DNA from 2 places in the Paenibacillus polygoni genome. Region 1 is predicted to be linked to the other one. Evidence: riboswitches for the same ligand, from Rfam matches in the RefSeq annotation. Region 1 holds a riboswitch; the other holds the start of a gene.

The links. A riboswitch is a leader RNA that binds a small molecule or an ion and turns the genes downstream of it on or off. The one in region 1 is predicted to bind cyclic di-AMP.
Region 2: it holds a riboswitch for cyclic di-AMP, as region 1 does, so the genes downstream of both, QPK24_RS05470 (hypothetical protein) here and ehuB (ectoine/hydroxyectoine ABC transporter substrate-binding protein EhuB) in region 1, are expected to answer to the same signal.

What each region holds. Positions count from the first base shown of each region.
Region 1 is NZ_CP127162.1:2,162,597-2,172,163, reverse strand. Features, by position in the region: gene ectB (diaminobutyrate--2-oxoglutarate transaminase) at 1-1,239, opposite strand, end outside; gene ectA (diaminobutyrate acetyltransferase) at 1,258-1,770, opposite strand; gene ehuA (ectoine/hydroxyectoine ABC transporter ATP-binding protein EhuA) at 1,814-2,662, opposite strand; gene ehuD (ectoine/hydroxyectoine ABC transporter permease subunit EhuD) at 2,675-3,337, opposite strand; gene ehuC (ectoine/hydroxyectoine ABC transporter permease subunit EhuC) at 3,341-3,994, opposite strand; gene ehuB (ectoine/hydroxyectoine ABC transporter substrate-binding protein EhuB) at 3,996-4,850, opposite strand; cyclic di-AMP (ydaO/yuaA leader) riboswitch at 5,198-5,341, opposite strand; gene QPK24_RS10400 (hypothetical protein) at 6,050-6,403, opposite strand; gene QPK24_RS10395 (phosphotransferase) at 6,798-7,706, opposite strand; gene QPK24_RS10390 (phosphotransferase-like protein) at 7,967-8,497, opposite strand; gene QPK24_RS10385 (GNAT family N-acetyltransferase) at 8,678-9,133, opposite strand; gene QPK24_RS10380 (hypothetical protein) at 9,432-9,567, opposite strand, start outside.
Region 2 is NZ_CP127162.1:1,141,756-1,151,322, forward strand. Features, by position in the region: gene QPK24_RS05450 (hypothetical protein) at 1-590, opposite strand, end outside; gene QPK24_RS05455 (urease accessory protein UreF) at 813-1,535, opposite strand; tRNA gene QPK24_RS05460 (tRNA-Leu) at 1,866-1,948, shown strand; gene QPK24_RS05465 (glutathione peroxidase) at 2,000-2,491, opposite strand; cyclic di-AMP (ydaO/yuaA leader) riboswitch at 2,857-3,077, shown strand; cyclic di-AMP (ydaO/yuaA leader) riboswitch at 3,138-3,340, shown strand; gene QPK24_RS05470 (hypothetical protein) at 3,487-3,900, shown strand; gene QPK24_RS05475 (HAD family hydrolase) at 4,103-4,774, shown strand; gene QPK24_RS05480 (Crp/Fnr family transcriptional regulator) at 4,918-5,616, opposite strand; gene QPK24_RS05485 (NupC/NupG family nucleoside CNT transporter) at 5,834-7,021, shown strand; gene QPK24_RS05490 (Nramp family divalent metal transporter) at 7,168-8,475, opposite strand; gene QPK24_RS05495 (serine hydrolase domain-containing protein) at 8,908-9,567, opposite strand, start outside.

The DNA of each region.
Region 1 (9,567 bases):
CAATCCTTCTTTTAATGTATCGAGTTCAATGGTCAGTGGTGGCATTAGCTTCGCTACTTCACTATGCGGACCTGATGTTTCCATAATCAGCCCATGATCGAAAGCGATTTCAGAGAGTCTTCCAGCGAGTTCCTGTCTTTCAAATGCAAAACCTTGTATTAGACCTCTGCCTCGAGTTTCACCACGAAACTCCGGATACTTCACTGGAATATCCTCCAAAACTTTGCGAATAATCTTCTCTCTAATCTCAACATCAAGCTGAAAGTCCTTCGTCTTCCAATAATTAAGTGCTTCCGTAGCAGCAATGAATCCTAGATTATTACCTCGGAAAGTTCCGTTATGCTCACCTGGTTCCCACACATCGATCTCTGGTTTCAATAATGTAATAGCCATCGGAAGACCAAAGCCACCAATAGATTTCGATAGACATATAATATCCGGCTCGATACCGGCATCATCGAAGCTGAAGAACGGCCCCGTTCTACCACAGCCCATCTGAACATCATCAAGAATGAGTAAAATATCTCTTTCCTTACAGAGCTGCTCAAGACCCTTTAACCAATCTCGACTCGCAGAATTCAGGCCTCCCTCTCCTTGCAGAGCTTCTACAATAACAGCTGCTGGAATAGGAACACCGCTTCCAGGATCATCAAGTAGTTTCTTGATATATGCGAGTGTATCTACGTCATCTCCATAGTAGCCGTCATAGGGCATAAATACTGAGTGAGTAAGAGCTATACCCGCTCCTTCCCGCTTGAATGAGTTTCCTGTCACAGCGAGCGATCCAAGCGTCATACCGTGAAACGCATTTGTAAACGAAAGAATAGTGGAACGTCCTGTAACTTTCCTTGCTATCTTCAGCGCAGCTTCTACAGCATTCGTTCCCGTTGGTCCTGGGAACATCACCTTATGATTCCAGCCACGCGGCTTCAGGATCACCTCCTGAAATTGAGTTAGAAATGTTTCTTTCGCGTTTGTTGCCATATCAAGACTATGTGTAATGCCATCTTGCATCATATAGTCAATCAGCTTTTCACGAATCTGCTCATTATTATGGCCGTAGTTCAAAGCACCTGCACCTGCAAAGAAATCAATATATTTATTTCCATTTCGATCCCACAATTGAGCGTTTTTTGCCTTCTCGAATACCGTTTGAAAGTTTCGGCAATAACTTCTCACTTCAGATTCAAGATCGTTAAACACATTAAGTTCTGGCAATTCTAAAAGTTGATTATTCATAATACCCCTCCAATTGTTTCATATTTCATTGATGATTGGTCCGATAACAAACAATGGCTCATCCTCATGATTCGAACGATCTGGGAACATATCTGCACCATACCCTGCAGTAACGGTACTCGGAATTGATCTCTCCTCAGCAAAGCTCAGGAATAACCGGTGCGATGCCTTATTCGAAGGTGAGATGGTCGCTTCAATAAAACGCACGCCGTGGCACGCTTTTTGTTTCAAAAGATAGGTCAGCATGTTCTTTGCTATCCCTTGCCTTTGGTGTGTCCGAGCTACTGCGACCTGCCATACAAACAGCCTTTCTAGATTACGTGGTGATCGAAATGCTGAAATAAATCCGATGATGTCTCCCTCATGTTCGGCAATCATACAGGTATCATTAAAATAATCCCCGAGCAGCATGTAACAGTAGGGTGAGTTTAGATCGAGCGTCTCTGTATCTCGGATGAGTTCCCATACGCTGGCTCCGTCTTTTGCTATCGGATTACGGTATATGATCTCGGTTTCCGTGTTCACTGCCATCTTAATGATGTCCCCCCTTCTATAATCATTTTTTTGGTTCATGTTAATTTCCTGAAGAACGAAAACGCTGCAGAAAGCTCTGTAATCGATCACTTTGTGGGTTATCAAATATCTCTTCCGGTGTTCCTTGTTCCACGATTTTTCCATCAGCACCGAAAATCACTCGGTCTGCAATTTCTTTGGCAAATTCCATTTCGTGTGTAATCAACATCATCGCCATCTCTCCTTCTTCAGCGATTTCGCGGATTACCTCTAGCACCTCACCCACGAGCTCAGGATCAAGGGCTGAAGTTACCTCGTCAAACACCATCACTTTGGGTCGCATTACAAGAGCCCTTGCAATGGCAACACGTTGTTTCTGTCCACCGGATAACTTGGATGGGTACATCTTGAACTTATCTTCCAGACCAACCTTAGTAAGCATCGTAACTGCGCGTTCCTCTGCTTCTTCTTTGCTTAAGCCAAGCACTTTACGTGGAGCCTCTGTCACATTGCGCATCACATTCATATGAGGAAATAGATTAAAATGCTGGAACACCATACCTACATTGCACCGCATCCGGTGCAGATGCTTTTCGTTTGCGCGAACAATTCCCCCCTTATGCTCCATATGCCACAGAAGTTCTCCATCTACTTCAATCGTTCCACTTGTCGGTTCTTCAAGTGTCATCAGCATGCGTCCCATGGTTGTTTTGCCTGAACCGCTTGGACCAATAACAGCGACCTTTTCTCCCGGCTGCATCTCCAAATCAATACCATTTAGCACTTCTACATTTCCGAATGATTTCGTCACACCTGTGTATTTCACAATAGGAGATGTATCCGGTATTACTTGATTCTTCTTTTCTTGTGCAGAAACTTCCGTTTCCTCACGTTCAAATACCGTGTTCATATCGATCCCTCCTTATCTTCCCCTTTGTAAATTCATGCGCTTCTCCAGCTGTTGCACGAGTAATGAAGCGATGTAACTAATAATGAAGAACAATACACCGACTAATGTATACGGCTCAAAAGCTCGGAAGGATAAAGATACGATATTCTTGGCTGTGAGCATAAGCTCAACCAACGTAATTGCACATAGAATAGGTGTCTCTTTGAACATAACAATTAGATAATTCCCAAGTACGGGTATGATTGGTGGAATCGCTTGAGGTAGAATAATTTTCTTCCAAGTTTGAGATTTCGTATAATTCAGTGCTTTTGCCGCTTCCCATTGACCTTTTGGAACAGCCTCGATGCCAGAACGATATACCTCTGAGAGGTACGTGCTGTAATGAAGTCCGAGTGCTATGACCCCCGTATAAAAAGCCGGAATGGAAATACCCATAAGTAACGGCAGACTGTAATAAAGAAAGAACACTTGAACAAGCAGAGGTGTGTTACGTATGAACTCTATAACTCCTTTTGTCACTAACGATAGAGGTTTAAATCGACTTCGTGCCATAAATGCGAGAAGTAAACCTACGAATAATGCCAGTACAAAGGCACAGATCGTAATCAACACCGTCATTTTTAATGCCCCAAGTAACTGCGGCAAAATATCAAATACATAATCCCAATTCCACATTTGTTATAGCCTCCCCGTTGTCAATTTCCGTTCAAGTAACCGAACAGCAATAGAAACAAGTGTAGCTATAACAAAATACATCAGCAGAAGCAGCACCAAGATCTCCGTTGTAAAGGAGATATAGTTATTGCGAAGCACCATCGCCTGATAGGTGAGATCTGCCATCGTAATGAAATAGACGAGAGAGGTTGACTTAATCAATTCCACCATCTGGTTCCCGAAAGACGGCAGCATTTGTAGTGAAGCTTGAGGAAGAATGACATGAGATAACCTTTGCCAGGGTTTCATATTTAGTGCTATAGCAGCCTCCGTCTGTCCTTTCGGAACTGCAAGCACTGCGCTTCGGACGATTTCTGATCCGTATGCTCCGAAGTTAAGTCCTATGGCAAGAATAGCTGCTAACATCTTCGGAAGTTCAATACCGATAAATGGAAGAGCAAAGTATAACCAGAATAATTGAACCAGCAGGGAAGTTCCGCGAAAGACCTCAACATAAATCGCTGAAATGGTACGTAGAATCCAAAGTTTCGATAGCCTGAGTAAACCGGCAATAAAGGACACGATGATTGCTAATATGGATGAGAAAAAAGCAACCAAGATCGTGATTTCCGCTCCTTTTAATAACGAAGGAAGAAAATCAATCCATGAATTCGGCATGTTATTCTCCGCAAAGCGCAGCAGCTGTCATATCGCCTGGAAGCTCATCCTCTGTGAATCCAAACTTTTGCAATATTTCGAGTAACTCGCCTGAGTCTTTCATTTTTTGAAGTTCTGCATTATATGCCTCTTGAAATTCAGTGTCTGCTTGACGAAAAGCTGTCGCCCCATATCCGCGAACACTCTCACCATCAACTGTAGGTTGGGTGAAGTCAGCAACACGCTCAATTTTATTATCATTGGCCGATTCGAGCATTGCCTGAAGTGATGGCCCCGTCATCGTTATAGCCTGCACCCGGTCAGCTTGAAGTGCGCTTATAGCTGAAGCTTGGTCAGGAACTTGAATAATGCGATCCGAGGGAATACCAGACTTTTCTAAATACTCGATTTCAACGGCACCAGTCATGACAGCGACTTTTGCTTCCCCGTTACTCGCGATACCTTCGTAACTTACAAGTTCTAGCGGATTCCCCTGCTTAACTGCAAGTGCTTCTCCAATGCTATACTCCGGGTCCGCGAATAAGACTGCAGAACAGCGATTAGGATTAATAAACATTCCCGCTGTAATAAGATCAAACCTTTTAGCTTGCAAGCCGGCTACTAATGAACCAAACTCTGTCAGCTCACCTCTCATCTCCTTCACGCCGAGCCGCTCTAGAATTACACGGGCTATTTCAACGGCTTCTCCTGTTAGTGTTCCATCAGCCTCTTTGTATGCGTATGGCTTTTCATTTGCAAATCCTACGGTGATATAACCTCTCTCGATCGCCTCGTCCAGCGGACTTCCACTTCCACTACATGCCGCTAGAGATATTACGAAGATCAAGGACATCACTAGAACAAAAACTTTTCTCAAGCATTCCACAACCTTTCTCCGTTTCTAGATTTTAAAAAATGACACAACTAATAGACCAAGTAAACTTACATTTTTACTTGGATTTAACACTCGAAAATGTCTTTATCTGCTTACTTGAAACAGAAAACTTGACCCAAGTGTGCTCCGTACCTCCCCTCCAACTCAAGCACATCTTCACTTGTCAAAATAAGTACCCTTGGAAAGCATTGCCTCAGTAAACGAAAAAAGACCTCCAAACAGGGGATGAAGACATAGCTCCGCCAGCAGGGGGTCAGTAAACAAAGACAAAGGCCCCTATAATTAATGAATAAAGGGCCTTTGTTATGTGAATTTATTATGTATGTATTAAAGGACCCATCCACTGCTGACGAGGTTAGCTGACGGACTCGGGTAAGATGGTACCCTACACATGGATTCATGTGACTCGCCCCTGAAAACTGGTTCCCCCGCTCTCCAGAAAGTGCTTCCTGAAAACTAAGCGTGAGTCCATAATAAAGGGATATTTTGGAAATGTCAAACCAGTTATGAGTATTTTTGGTGATAATCAATTGTTTTAACTAGGTTTAAATATTGGATAATAACTGAATTTTTCATGTGCTTTTACGTCATTTTAAACGTTGTATTAGACAAACTATAAACAGAGAGAATTCAGCTATATAGCAAGCATTTATTGAAGGAGAAGAATAATAAAAGGAGACTCTACTTTACGTCTTTTTATTCGCTTTAGAATTCGGGTCAAAAAGACCAAAATCCAGCCTAATAAATTTCTTTTTAGAAACTGTTTATTGCTGTTCGGAGGAACGTTTCTTCAATGAAAGAGGATGATGCTTTTTGGTGAACTGCTCATACAACGTGCATGTGAAGAAGCCGAGCAGCTGATCAGAAGTACATTTTCATCTCATCCGATCTGGGGTTCAAAACTAATTATGATTAAGCCTTCTCCATAATAAATGAAAACTGCAGGGTAGGAACACGAGTAAAACAAACATTTTTTTCAAAATGACTTCCTCCATGTTAAGTATTATATAAATATGAACGAGTTGAGAGAAGAATGGTTGCAAACAAGAAGTGATGTAAAATCATGTTGAACTGCCCAATATCTTAAAGAAAAAGCAACCGGTCTATTGATCGGTTGCTTACTTTTTCTTCTTGAACTATCGTTTCTCCGTTAGTTCAAAGAACAGTTCATCAACAAATTATCACTTCACTCTTTCGGAAATATTTTTACTTATTTCTTCAGGATTTTCAACACCAATGATCAACTTCGATATTTTGAACTTACCAACTTGAAAGCTATTCAAATCTAAATGAAGAGTTTTAAGCTCATTTTCAAAAAAGTGCAGTTGATAACCACCCTTTGCTCTAAATAACCCATTTCTCATTCCTCCTAATAAAGCACCATATAGTTTAAAAGCATTTGGTATCGGTCTACCTGTTGTTATTCCCTTAATTGAAGAGTATGGAATTTGCAACCCTTTATCTAATTTTAAAAAGGGTGAGTTTCCAAGGTCGATATTTATGTAGGTTTCCATTAATTGAATTTTACGTTCCATATTTTGAATCCTCCATTTTCAAATAATTCATTTAATTTTACAACCCATAATTACATATAATACGACAAAAACCTCTTTTATCCTTAAAAGTCTAAGCTCTGCCCGTTAGCTTAACGCACACCGCCAGTCTACAACTTTATTTTCTCAGTTTATCAAGACCTTAATTTAAGAAAGATAGATATATTAAAGGGTTTCACATATTAGTCATGACTAATATGTGAAACCCTTTATGTTCAACTATCGTTTCCTATTAGCGCAACGACTTACACGGTTGAATTTCGTGTTCCTCAACATAAAGCGGCATCAGAGAAGGCGGATCGTACCTTTTCGCGACCTTTAAACGACAAAATGGTGCCGATAGCCATAGCCCCGTAGCTGCAACGAAATAATGAGCCTAATCCGACAGTGCCCGCATGATGTTGGATTTCGCCTCTGCCGCGATCGCTTCATTCCCGTCATCGACCGCTTGCATTAAGATCAGTATGGGGATGTATACCGCGATCAGCCGCGCCAGCAGCTTCGTTTCCTCGTCCGCTCCTCCGTACGTTTCGAAAAACACGCCGCGAGCGTAAGGGGGTAAAAAGCTATAAGCAACGCTCAAATCGCAAGCCGGATGGCCTACGCTCAGATCGCCCCAATCAATGATGCCGGAAACGATCCCGTTCTCATTCACAAGCATATTTTTGAAATGAAGATCGCCATGTAGCAGTACATTCACCGCCTCGACACGGTCCTTTTGCAGCCTGCTAATATACGCTTCGATCACACCGGACTCCTCCGGCGACAAGTGTTCGACCACCTTCGATAGAAAGCCCTCCAGTTTCACTTTGCGCGATGCTATGTCCGTCAAGTTTCTATGATCTTGCTGAACTCCGCACTTCAGCGCCGCCTGCACCGGAAACTCATGCAATCTCCGCAAAAATTTCGCCAACGTCTCTGCCGATAATACCCGGCGTTCTTCCGTCAAGCCGATCGGGAAATCTCCTGGCACGTAAGCATAGCCAAGAAATGGTGCCGGGTATTCGTCACTTGCTTCGCCATAAAACAACGGTTTCGGATAGGGGATGGTCATATATGCCTCCAGCTTCGGCAGCAGCTTCCCTTCCATACGAATCGAGCCAACTGCAATCGTTCTTCTTGGAAACCGGAACACGTACTCGTCACCGATGAGAAAAACCGTATTGTCCCAGCCCAATCGCTTCACTTGCTTCGATGACAGCTGAGGGAATTGTCTGCCTATCAGCATTCGCGCCTGCTCTTCGTTAACCTCCCACTCCGCATCCCATACATTCGTTTCCCCCATGAATTGTCTACCCCTAATTAATTTATTTTTGTGTAAGAGTCCAATTGCTTCAGTTCTAATTAAGGAAATGAGCGCTTCTAAGCTCCGCATTCATCTTTTACCCTCCAAAGGCTTAAATATGGTCTCAATATCCTTCACCACCAACATACTACCATACATTGGGACAATTCTACCCTTTCGTTTAATAAAAAGGCAGCCAATCGCATTGATATCGGCTGCCTTTTAACTAATCAAAATCGTTTTCATTTAACTTAATGCGATTAACCTTCAGACCTAACAATCAAACTCAAACAATTTAGAATCGAATCTGCACATTCTTCTGGAGAATTTATGTGTGTGTTGACAGTACAGTCGTACTGTATATCTTTTGCCATAATTTTGTTTTGCCAGTCTGATTGATCTTCAGTTCTATCTCCACGTTCCATATTTCTTTGGCGACAAATCTCCAAAGGACAAAACACTTCCACCATATAAAAGGGGTAACCCGCATATATGTTCTTAACTTTTTCATAATGCGGTTTTAACTCAGGTCTTTCTACCAAAATACCATCGATAAGCACATTTTTACCATGGTCAGAAAATAGTTTGGCGGTATGATACATCATAATTATTGCATCACTTAGATATTTCCAATAATCTTCTCGTAGATAGTTTTCGCCAATTGTATTTTCAAAAAGATCGTTTGCAACAACATAAAAAAACTCATCCGATTTTAACTGAATAGCATCTACTATAGATGTTTTTCCTGAACTGGTTACTCCATTCAAAAACACGATTTTTCCTTTGTTCATCTCTTGTTCCCCTATTCGTTCAATATAAATACACTTTAACAGTTTCATTCTATAAATAGGATTGAGAAAACAATTATAATTGAACTATCCTGAACATTAGCTTAAAGAAAAAGCAACCGGTCGTTTGAGCGGCTGCTTACTTGTTATTATTAAACTGACGTTTCCCGTTAGATGAATGCACTATTTACTGAGTATAAGCTTCATACCATCATGACTAGCAACAAATCCAAGTCGTTCATAGAACCTATGGGCATCTTTACGTTTTTTATCTGTTGTCAGTTGAATCATCTCACAACCTATTGTTTTAGCCTCATTAATTGCATAACGAAATAACGACTCACCCACACCTTTGCCTCGATAATCCTTGTCAATACGAACACCCTCAATTTGGCCTCTTGTTGCACCTAATCTTGAAATCCCGGGAATAATAGTAAGCTGAAGGCAACCTACAACTTCGTCCTGATCCATAGCAACGATTATGGAATTACCTATCTGTTGTTCAATCTTTGCGAACGCCAGAAAGTATTCTTTTGGCAGTGGTTTTTCATAACGTTCTCGGCTAGCACCTAATTTATCGTCCGCTAATAACCGAACAATTGCAGGAAGATGCTCCACAGTTGCTGTTATAAATTCCATAAATACCTCCAATTCTAAATTGAATTTCTATAATTTTCTGTCTTGTATATCCTCATGTAAACATTGGACTAGTTTCTTTGAAAAAAATCATTAAACCAACTGAGATAGTAGTGAGTATTCAAACTTAATTACCTCCATATGTACTATTTAGATTCATCCATTCTTAACGATAAAACATATTACTCACGCTAGAAAGGTGATCGGTTCTTCGGCCAGTTCGTACCTATACTCTAACCAAACAGTTAATCGACCATTTATTGTTCTAAAGTTTCCTTTAGTTCAAAGCTTGAGCCAGCAGTTAATCATCAAATCGTAAGGTAAACACTAAAGCCCATTCCGTTTCTGCTAATGATTCCTCTGAGAGATCTGCAGTAGATATTTGGTTTGATCTGGTAGCCTGCATTCCAAAAACATTTACAGGTAGCTCCACAGAA
Region 2 (9,567 bases), 1.0 Mb from region 1:
TACACTCTTCTTATGCAATCAGGACAAATATCATGTGTGAACTCGGCGTGTGTATTTCTTTCTACAAAGCTCTCAACAGGATTCCATTCATCCTCTTCGTCTCGAATTCGTTTACATACAGCGCATATGGGAAGCATGCCCCGAAGGGTTTTGATCTGGGAAGAAGCGTGGTTAAGGTGGGTTTCCAGTGTTTTAAAGGGGGTGATGTCATAATATGAAATGGCGAGACCGACAAAATCGGGCTGAAGAGAAGTTTTGTAGGGGGAAGCTTCTAACTGAAACCATGTGTAGCCTTGATCTGTAAGCGTGCTTATTTCGCAGGCATAACTAGGTGTATGTCGTTCCAATACGTTCTTCAGATGAAGAATAATGAGTTGTATGTTGTGTATGCAGGTTCCTGGAATTTCATTAAGGATCCTGTAATAATTCATCTTTAAATAGCTCTCTGCAGGATGGGGAAGCAGCTCAGAAATTTTGGTGAGCCATGTTTGATTGTATGAAGAAATGAGTCCTTCTTCATTAATTATTACGGTCGCAGAACGAAATTGATTGTAGGAATCTTCGAGTGTAAGCGGGTTTGCTTCAGACAATGGCCGTCTCTCCCTATTAAATATTTCGTTCTTGAAAAAACAATAAAGAAGGAGTTTCTTCTTTGTATTTCTATAAAAGTATAGCTATATTATATACGTTTTTACGTCATCTAACAATGATAAATAACTTACATACGTCTTTCTTTTCCGACAATGTCGTCGATTAATGATGAAAAACACGCCGGGATGGATAATCGGCGTGTTTTAGGGAAGGGGGGCTACTTAATACGAGGAGAGTCTTGATGGGGCTCTGAATGCCTTAGTTCCTTCTTCGGGAAAAGGGAAGTTAGGAAGAAATGGTTGTACGGTGAAACGAGAAGGGAGAAATACAGAGGAGTCAGACAAATCTAATTTGTTCCATTCTTGATCTAAATGTTCTCCTAATGTTTTGTGTAATTGTTCAAGTTCATTTGGTTTAATAAAAAGGAGTTGTCTTGCGTGAAGGAAGCACACATTCTTGGCAGCGTGAAGATAGCTGGATACGGCATTTATGAGGGGGACGCCGATTTCGTAATTAATCCAAGCATGTACGATAGGTAAAGAGATGACAGCCCCGTATTGTTCGGCGGCTTTTTCGAGTGGAGAAAAGTCCATCCATGGATGTAATGCTTTGGATAACTTGATAAGTCGTTTTCCCGTTGTTCTTGATGAATTCGGTTGTTCTGCAGCAGGGGAGTGCTGACCATGTAGGGTCTTATCGATAAGAGCAATTCTTTGGTAGTCTTGATTGGCAGCAGCGGTGTATGTTCCTTTGATGGCCATACCTTCGATTCGGATGAGATTAGGGTAAAGTTCATGGCGCATGAATGTCTCGAAATCCTGCGAAGTATGGATCATTCCTGTCTCGATCTTTGATTTAAGTCCAAAGGAGTGTGAAAATCCTCCTACCTGAAGTGAGGAATCAAGCAATTTTACGTAATCGAGCAGCTTATTTCCTCGGTTCATTCCGTTCGCCTCCCTGTGGATTGTGGTGATGATGGAATTTGATAAAAAGAAGAGATCGATAAGTGTGTTATATGTGTGTTATGTTTTTAAGTTTTCCGCTGTATTTGATACCTATTTTGACATATAAAAACCATAAAAGTCAATATAAATCTCTTCTTTTATTATTATATGTTATGTAAATTAACGTAAATTTGACGTAAAGGGAATGTTTAGTTCCTTGTTTTATGTTTTTGTGATGTAAAAAAAATTTTTATGTTTTTGTCTTTACATGATATAGGTTTATGTGTATAATATATTTTGTTGGCACGAAAATGTTGCTGAACAAGATGCGCGGTCGTGGTGGAATGGCAGACACGCTATCTTGAGGGGGTAGTGGGTGTATACCCGTGGAGGTTCGAGTCCTCTCGACCGCATCAGACAGAAGAGACCTTGAAGTTATAACTTCAAGGTCTCTTTTTTTGTTCTTATATCCCTTGGTGTGATAAGAGCTTTGCGATATCCGCTTCAATTTTGTCCGGGGTTGTCTGTGGACTGTATCTTTTTACAATGTGGCCTTCTTGATCTATAAGAAATTTAGTGAAGTTCCATTTGATCGCTTTCGATCCTAGAATGCCAGGTGCCTTAGTCGTTAAATATTTGAAAAGGGGATGAGCATCTTCTCCGTTTACATTTACTTTCTCAAACATAGGGAAACTGACACCGTAATTCATCTGGCAAAATTCAGCGATATCATCACTTGTCCCTGGTTCTTGATTTGCGAATTGATTACTTGGAAAACCGAGTATTTCGAAAGACTGTTGATTGAATTTATCATAAAGTTCTTGCAGCCCTTTGAACTGCGGTGATAATCCGCATTTGCTGGCGGTATTCACGATAAGCATCACTTTACCTTTATAAGCTGACATATGAAGTTCTTGACCTTTTATGGTATTAACATGGTAATCATAAATGGACATTGATTAACCCACCGCCTCATCTTTTTCTTCTTATTATAAGAGAATAGACAAGCCGTTTACAATATTTTCTACAATTAAATTTTAAACAATTAATAAAGGGAGTTAACCAATGTGAGTCAACCATATACCTTGTCTTTTTAAGATTTAAACAAAATGCATGTAATCCTTAGCTACATAGAGATTAGAGGAAATGGAAGCCTTATTGTTTTGTTTTTTAATAGAATTTAGATGAATATGACGTAATATTGACGGAATTGAGCTCTAGAATACCTTTACACCGTTCTGCTTCGGGTGTATGATTCATATCGTAAATCTTGAGCACAAAGAAAGACGAGTTACATTTTATAAAACAATAGAAATTCTCATTACTATGCTTGCTGAATTTTCGTCTTGATGTATTCAAACGAAAAACGGGGGAACCAATGATAGCAGGGCTGCTTGGATCGGTGTAAGAGCTGGTTCTAGGAACTTTGTTGGGGTGAATCTTTATTCGTCGAATGACAGTTTCATTCGGGTGTGTAAGGAAGGGCGACTCTCATCGTCCGAATCCGACAGCTAACCTCGTAAGCTAATAACTTGAGAGAGGAATGATGAATCTTGTGATCGTTTATCGACCGCAGGGGCGCTAACCCTCTGTGGTTTTTTATTGTTTTCTACGCTGAATTTTTAGATTCATCTATTAATTTTTAGGTGGGTCTTTGATAAAAACGGGGGAACCAAACGGGAATGAACATTCGGAAGATTGTTTATTCCAAGGGGTGAATTTCCGGGTCGTCAGGCCGGGAATAGGGCAACTCTCTCTTGTCCGAATCCGGCAGCTAACCTCGTAAGCGTATATAGGGAGAGGCAGCAGAACCGTGAGCACCTAAGAGGAGAATTGGGAATTTTCGTGATTCCTTATTTTCCTATTTGGGTGGGAGAGCGCCGGCATGCCTTCATGATGTAAATGGTGTTCTTTTTTTTGTTGTCTTTTCAATCATAGGGAGGCTTACACAATGAATAATGAAATCATTCTGGTTACTGCACCTAATGAAGCAGCTCGAAATTTTATAAGATTACTTATGTACAAAAAATTGTCCTTTGCGGTTCTCACGAATAGCGAACAGGAAGAAAAAAAGGTTAGAAAGCTTGGAGTGCAGCATATTATCCGTATGGATACTGCGTTTGCTCATAAATGGGCACTGCCCGATGCAACCGTAGGACGGATATTTTTGTTTGAGAACAGCATGAATTTAACCTGTCGCTTTCTGCAAATATGCAGACCATGGACACAAAAACCAATAACGATTATTACTCAACAGAATCATCCGCGCGGTGTATACCGGGGGATGGGAGCGAATCATATCGTTTTCACTATCAAGGGTGAAGTCGGATTCTTGTTGAACGAAGAACGAGCTGCTGTTAATTAGAATGTTTTTCGTCCTGAAATGATAAATAAAGAATTTGTTTTACATCTATTGATGTAGCAGGGCAGGTATCCTTGCTATGATTGCGGAACAAATCTTGCATTGCTATAATGGTCAGATAAGATATACGTAGTGTGAGACTCATGATCATCATGGGTCTTTTTTATATGGAAGATCATTGTAACTTGAAAGGTTGAGACAAGAGATGGGAATGTGGTCTGACGTAAAGTGGCTTTTTTTTGATGTAGGGGACACGCTTGTCGATGAATGGATACCGGTGGACCATATTATGAATCAGTTTGTTGAGCGTGCTGCAGATCGAGGTTATTCCATTACGATTCAGGATGTGAGGGAGAAGTTTATTGAAAGCTACTCTAATTTTATTGACTCTCCCATGCAGTATGCGATCTCTCAGTTGATTGAGAAGGAAGAGGACCGGGCTTATATTCGGCCTAGGCTGAAATATCGTAAAGAACTGGAGACTCCCTACCCAGAAGCTAAAAAAATTCTTGCTCAGCTTGGAGAACATTACCGGATTGGCATTATTGCGAACCAAAGTCCAGGTACGGCTGAACGGCTTCATCAATATGGTTTTAGTTCTTATGTTGATGTTATTGCTTGTTCTGCAGAGCAAGGACTAGCTAAACCGGACGTTAGACTGTATGAATATGCTTTGGAAAAGGCAGGATGTGCTCCTTCGGAAGCAATAATGATTGGGGATCGGATTGATAACGATATTGTTCCTGCTAAATTACTCGGGATGAAAACCATCCGTATTTTACAAGGGTATGGAAGATATCAACCCTCTAAAGGCGCAGATGATCTGCCGGATTGTACAATATCCGGTTTAGATGAATTAATAGGACTGCTCCTATAACACTGAATTGGGAAAAAGGAACAGAAAAATAATATGCCTGGCAGAATGGACCCCGAATAGTAGACAGTGTAAAAAGGCGAATCCTATCTCGGGGTTTCACCTATCGAAAATTTCCATTTACAAGGTTTTCATCTTATTACCGTTTATTCATAAATATTGTCTTTTGCTAATTTACGAAGTTTATTAATGTTTTTGATATGTACGGTACCATCAATTCTTTCAATAATTTGTTGATTACACAATTTCTGAATTACTCGGTTTAAATGTCTGTAACTTGTACCAATAGTATCCGCTATTTCGATTAAGCTTGAATTCTTCATTTCCTCCCGAAATAAATTACCCATGCTATCCGTAGAAATAGATAATAAATAGCTGGCAAACCTCACTTCTACAGGATAAAGAACAAGGAATGTAGTGAAATTGGTCTTTGTCCTAAACTTCTGTGCAATAGACTTGAGTAATCGTAGCAGAAAGCTTGGATTATCTCCGATTATTTCTTTCAAATTTTTGTACGAAATACGTAAAGCGATACATTCTGTGCTGGCCTCCACTGAATTCATTGCTGCTTCCTCATTCGCAAATTCGATATCCCCCAGCATTGCAGGATTTTTTTGGAATCGTATGATTAATCTTTTGTCTTCGGAAGTTAATGTGTATACTTTTACTTTCCCCTCGACTAGAAAAAACATCTCCTTTAGAGGTTCGCCTTCGGAGATCATGTTTTCTCCTTTTTCAAAACTGCATAATCGTATCTTGTTGAGATCTTCTATCGAAAAGAATTCATGCAGGTTCATTTTCTCCAGATATGAATAAATTAATGGTTGATTATCAGTTATACGCATCTTTCTTCTTCCTCTAATTTTATTTTGTGTTGTTTATTATTCTGCCCTGAACTTCAAAGTTAAAAACTGCGAGAAAATAATAGAATAGAATTTGTTAGGTGTAGGACATATGTCCTTGAGTTCAATAGGGAAAGTAATTAGTATACATACGGCGGGAAGAAAGGCAGGTTTTTTTCTTAGACTTCTCCCATGAAATTTAACAGAAAGAGGGATAGTTTTGTTTGGGGTTTTACTTGGTATCGTTGCAATTGTTCTATTATTAGGTGTTTCTTACTTGCTTTCTAACGACAAAAGAAACATCAACTTTAGAGCGATTATTATTATGCTGGGGATTCAATTTATTCTGACTTGGCTACTTCTCAAAACAACGACGGGTCTGAAGGTAGTCGATACCATTTCAACTGGTTTCAATAAATTGTTAGAGTATGGAATGGAAGGTGTTGACTTCGTTGTGGGTGGCTGGATCCCAGAGGGACAATCGCCGTTCTTTGTTAATGTCTTGCTTATCCTCGTTTTCACTTCAGCGTTCCTATCTTTATTAACACATTTAAAAATCCTTCCGTATATTATTAAATTTGTGGGTGGATTATTATCAAAGGTGACTGGATTGCCTCAAATCGAGAGCTTTAATGCAATTAACTCTATATTTTTTGGACAAGCAGATGCAATTCTTGCGATTAAAGCTCATATAAAAAGTTTAAATAAAAATCGCTTGTTTATCATATCTACTTCTGCAATGGCGAGTGTTTCAGCCGCTCTTATTGCTTCTTATATGACTATGCTGCCATCAAAGTTTGTTTTGATTGCAGTCGTATTAAATGTATTCAGTGCGTTGATCGTAGCTTCTATAGTAGCACCTGTGAAGGTTTCAAAAGAGGAAGAAGAAATCGATATAAATGAAATGATTCATACAAAAAATGTCTTCGAAGCTATTGGAAGCGGAGCTATGGATGGTGGAAAGGTAGCTCTAATTGTAAGTGTCATGTTGATCGCTTACTTAGGGATACTTGCACTTGTCAATGGAATCTTTGATGGTGTTTTTGGAATGGATTTAACGACGATGGTTGGGTATGTTTTTGCACCAATCGCCTACCTAATGGGTATTCCGGGTAATGAGATGATTACGGCTGGTTCCGTAATGGGGACAAAGTTAATTGCTAATGAATTTGCTGCAATTATGCAGTTCCAACCTATGATGGCAGATCTTTCGGAAAAAACAGTATCTATTCTTTCAACGTTCCTTATTTCCTTTGCTTCTATTGGTTCTATTGGTATTGTAAGCGGTGCTGTACAAGCTATTGATGGTGCAAAAGGGAAAGAAGTGGGTGCCTTTGGATTGAAAATGTTACTTGTGGCAACAATGGCGTCCATTCTATCCGCTACAGTCGTTGGATTATTTTTATAATTCGCTGGATTGTTCTTTCTTTAGAAAAAAAGAAAATTGATGGATTTTGTTGAACTGAGCCCCGAAGGGTAGACTTAGAAAAAGTCGACCCTTCGGGGTCTTTTTTTGGGGTTTAGTTCGTAACTAAGCTGCAGACTACATTTATATCAGAAAAGGGTTAATGCGAGCAGACAGATATTTAAGATGACAATGATTCCTGCAATGGTCCAAGATAAGATGCTCAGCCATTTTTTGTTGACGAATTCACCCATCATTTTTTTACTGCTTGTAAACATGACAAGTGGAATGACAGCAAAGGGAAGCTGCAACGATAAAATGACTTGACTCAAAATCAGGAGATCGGTGGTACCTTTCTCACCTGCAATCGCCGTAACAATGACAGCAGGGATAATGGCAATCAGCCGGGTAGCAAGTCGTCTTAGCCATGCAGGCAATCTGATATTTAGGAAACCTTCCATTACAATCTGACCGGATAGTGTACCGGTAAGTGTGGAGTTTTGCCCTGAAGCGAGCAGTGCAATCCCGAATAAAATACTGGCTGCTGTCGTTCCGAGAAGCGGGGTAAGCAGATGGTATGCATCCGTTATATCTGCTACATCAAACATGCCTGCTTGGTGAAACGCTGCTGCAGAGACCACGAGGATCGCCCCATTGATAAACATGGCAATGGTCAGTGCGATCGTTGAGTCAATCGTTGTATAATGAATCGCTTCTTTTTTGGCTTTGACCGTATTCTCAATCTTGCGTGACTTCACGATAGAAGAATGGAGATATAGATTGTGCGGCATAACGGTTGCGCCAAGAATACCAATGGCTATATAGAGCATTTCAGGATTACGCAGCACTTCGGAATCGGGAACGAGACCTTGCATGATACCAGAACTGCTGGGATGTGCCATAAACAAATCAATTCCAAAACAAATCGCAATGGTACCCATTAAGACGATGACGATACTTTCTAAAGTCCGAACTCCTCTACTTTGAAGGAGTAAAATTAGAAGAACATCGACTGCTGTAATGATAACCCCATACAGAATGGGGATACCAAACAACAAATTTAATGCAATGGCTGAACCTATAACTTCTGCGAGATCTGTAGCGGCAATGGCGAGTTCTGCGAGAACCCAGAGTACTGCAACAACTGCGGGGTTAAAACGGTCTCGGCATGCCTCGGCAAGGTCTTTACCTGTAACAAGTCCCAGTTTGCCTGAGAGCGTCTGAAGTACAACGGCCATGAGATTAGACAAGACGATGACAAACAGCAGGCGATACCCGAACTGAGATCCACCGGCAATATCTGTTGCCCAGTTCCCTGGGTCCATATAACCAACCGCAACAAGGAAGCCGGGACCGGTAAAAGCGAGCAGCTTACGAAACCAGGATGCGTCTGCCGGCACCGTAAGAGAACCTGTATAACCTCCACCTTGAGATTCTCCTCCCGATAAAGAATACATTGAATTTTGTTTTTGTTTTTTAGAAAAACTCATAAGATGTCACCTGTTTCTATGGGGAATAAAAGTTATGAATAAAAATCTGAATTTTCAGAAATATGTCTTCTGCTTACAAAATATATTGTACTACCACAAATTTATTTGTCCAGTGCAACATTTATGCGTGAGTAAAATAAATAAAAATGCGAGATGTGTTCATTTATACATATAAACTAAAATCAATTTCATAACACATAAAAACGATAAATTTGTAACGGTTCATAGATACAGAAGCAATTTGCCCTATATATCGTCATGGTTAAAGCAACGAATGGTATTCGAATGGATTTGCTTTGTTCGATAATTTGAATATACAAAAAGCAAGCAAAGGATAGGGATGGTAAATCACTTTGCTTGCTGAATTATTTTCTAAAGATAGGGTATTCAGATGAATCTTCATCCTAATTGTGGATACAATTCAGACCACATGACATCCATAATACCTTGAATATTATTTTCCTCGCTATTGATCGCGATCACCGCTTCTTTATCAGGTATGATGACAAGCAGCTGACCGAATGCCCCATCTGCACGGTATGCCCCGTGAGTACACATCCAGAACTGACAGCCGTATCCGACTCCCCAGTCTCCTTCAGCAGGCGTATTTATATGTTTCCGGGTAGCATAGTTGATCCAAGACTCAGGGATTAATTGTTCACCATTCCATATTCCCTTGTTCAGTAACAGCTGACCGAACCGTGCCAATTCTTCATTGCTGATTCTAAGTCCAGTACAACCAAGTGTAACGCCAAGCGGTGAACTGTCCCACTTCACGTCATATATCCCAAGTGGAATAAATAGCCGGGGAACCAAATAATCCCGAACCGTTTCACCCACTGCCGCTTGCACAAGAGCAGAAATCATAAAAGTATCTCCGCTGCTGTATGTAAATTGCTCTCCCGGTGCACGGTCCAAAGGTAAAGAGAGATAATGCTTCGCCCAGTCTTTTTCTAGGAGAGTACCACGCTCATTCGCCCATAATGGAGGGTTATCATGTCCTGTTGACATCGTCAGCAGTTCATATAATGTGATTTCTTCAGGGGAAGGGATGTTGGG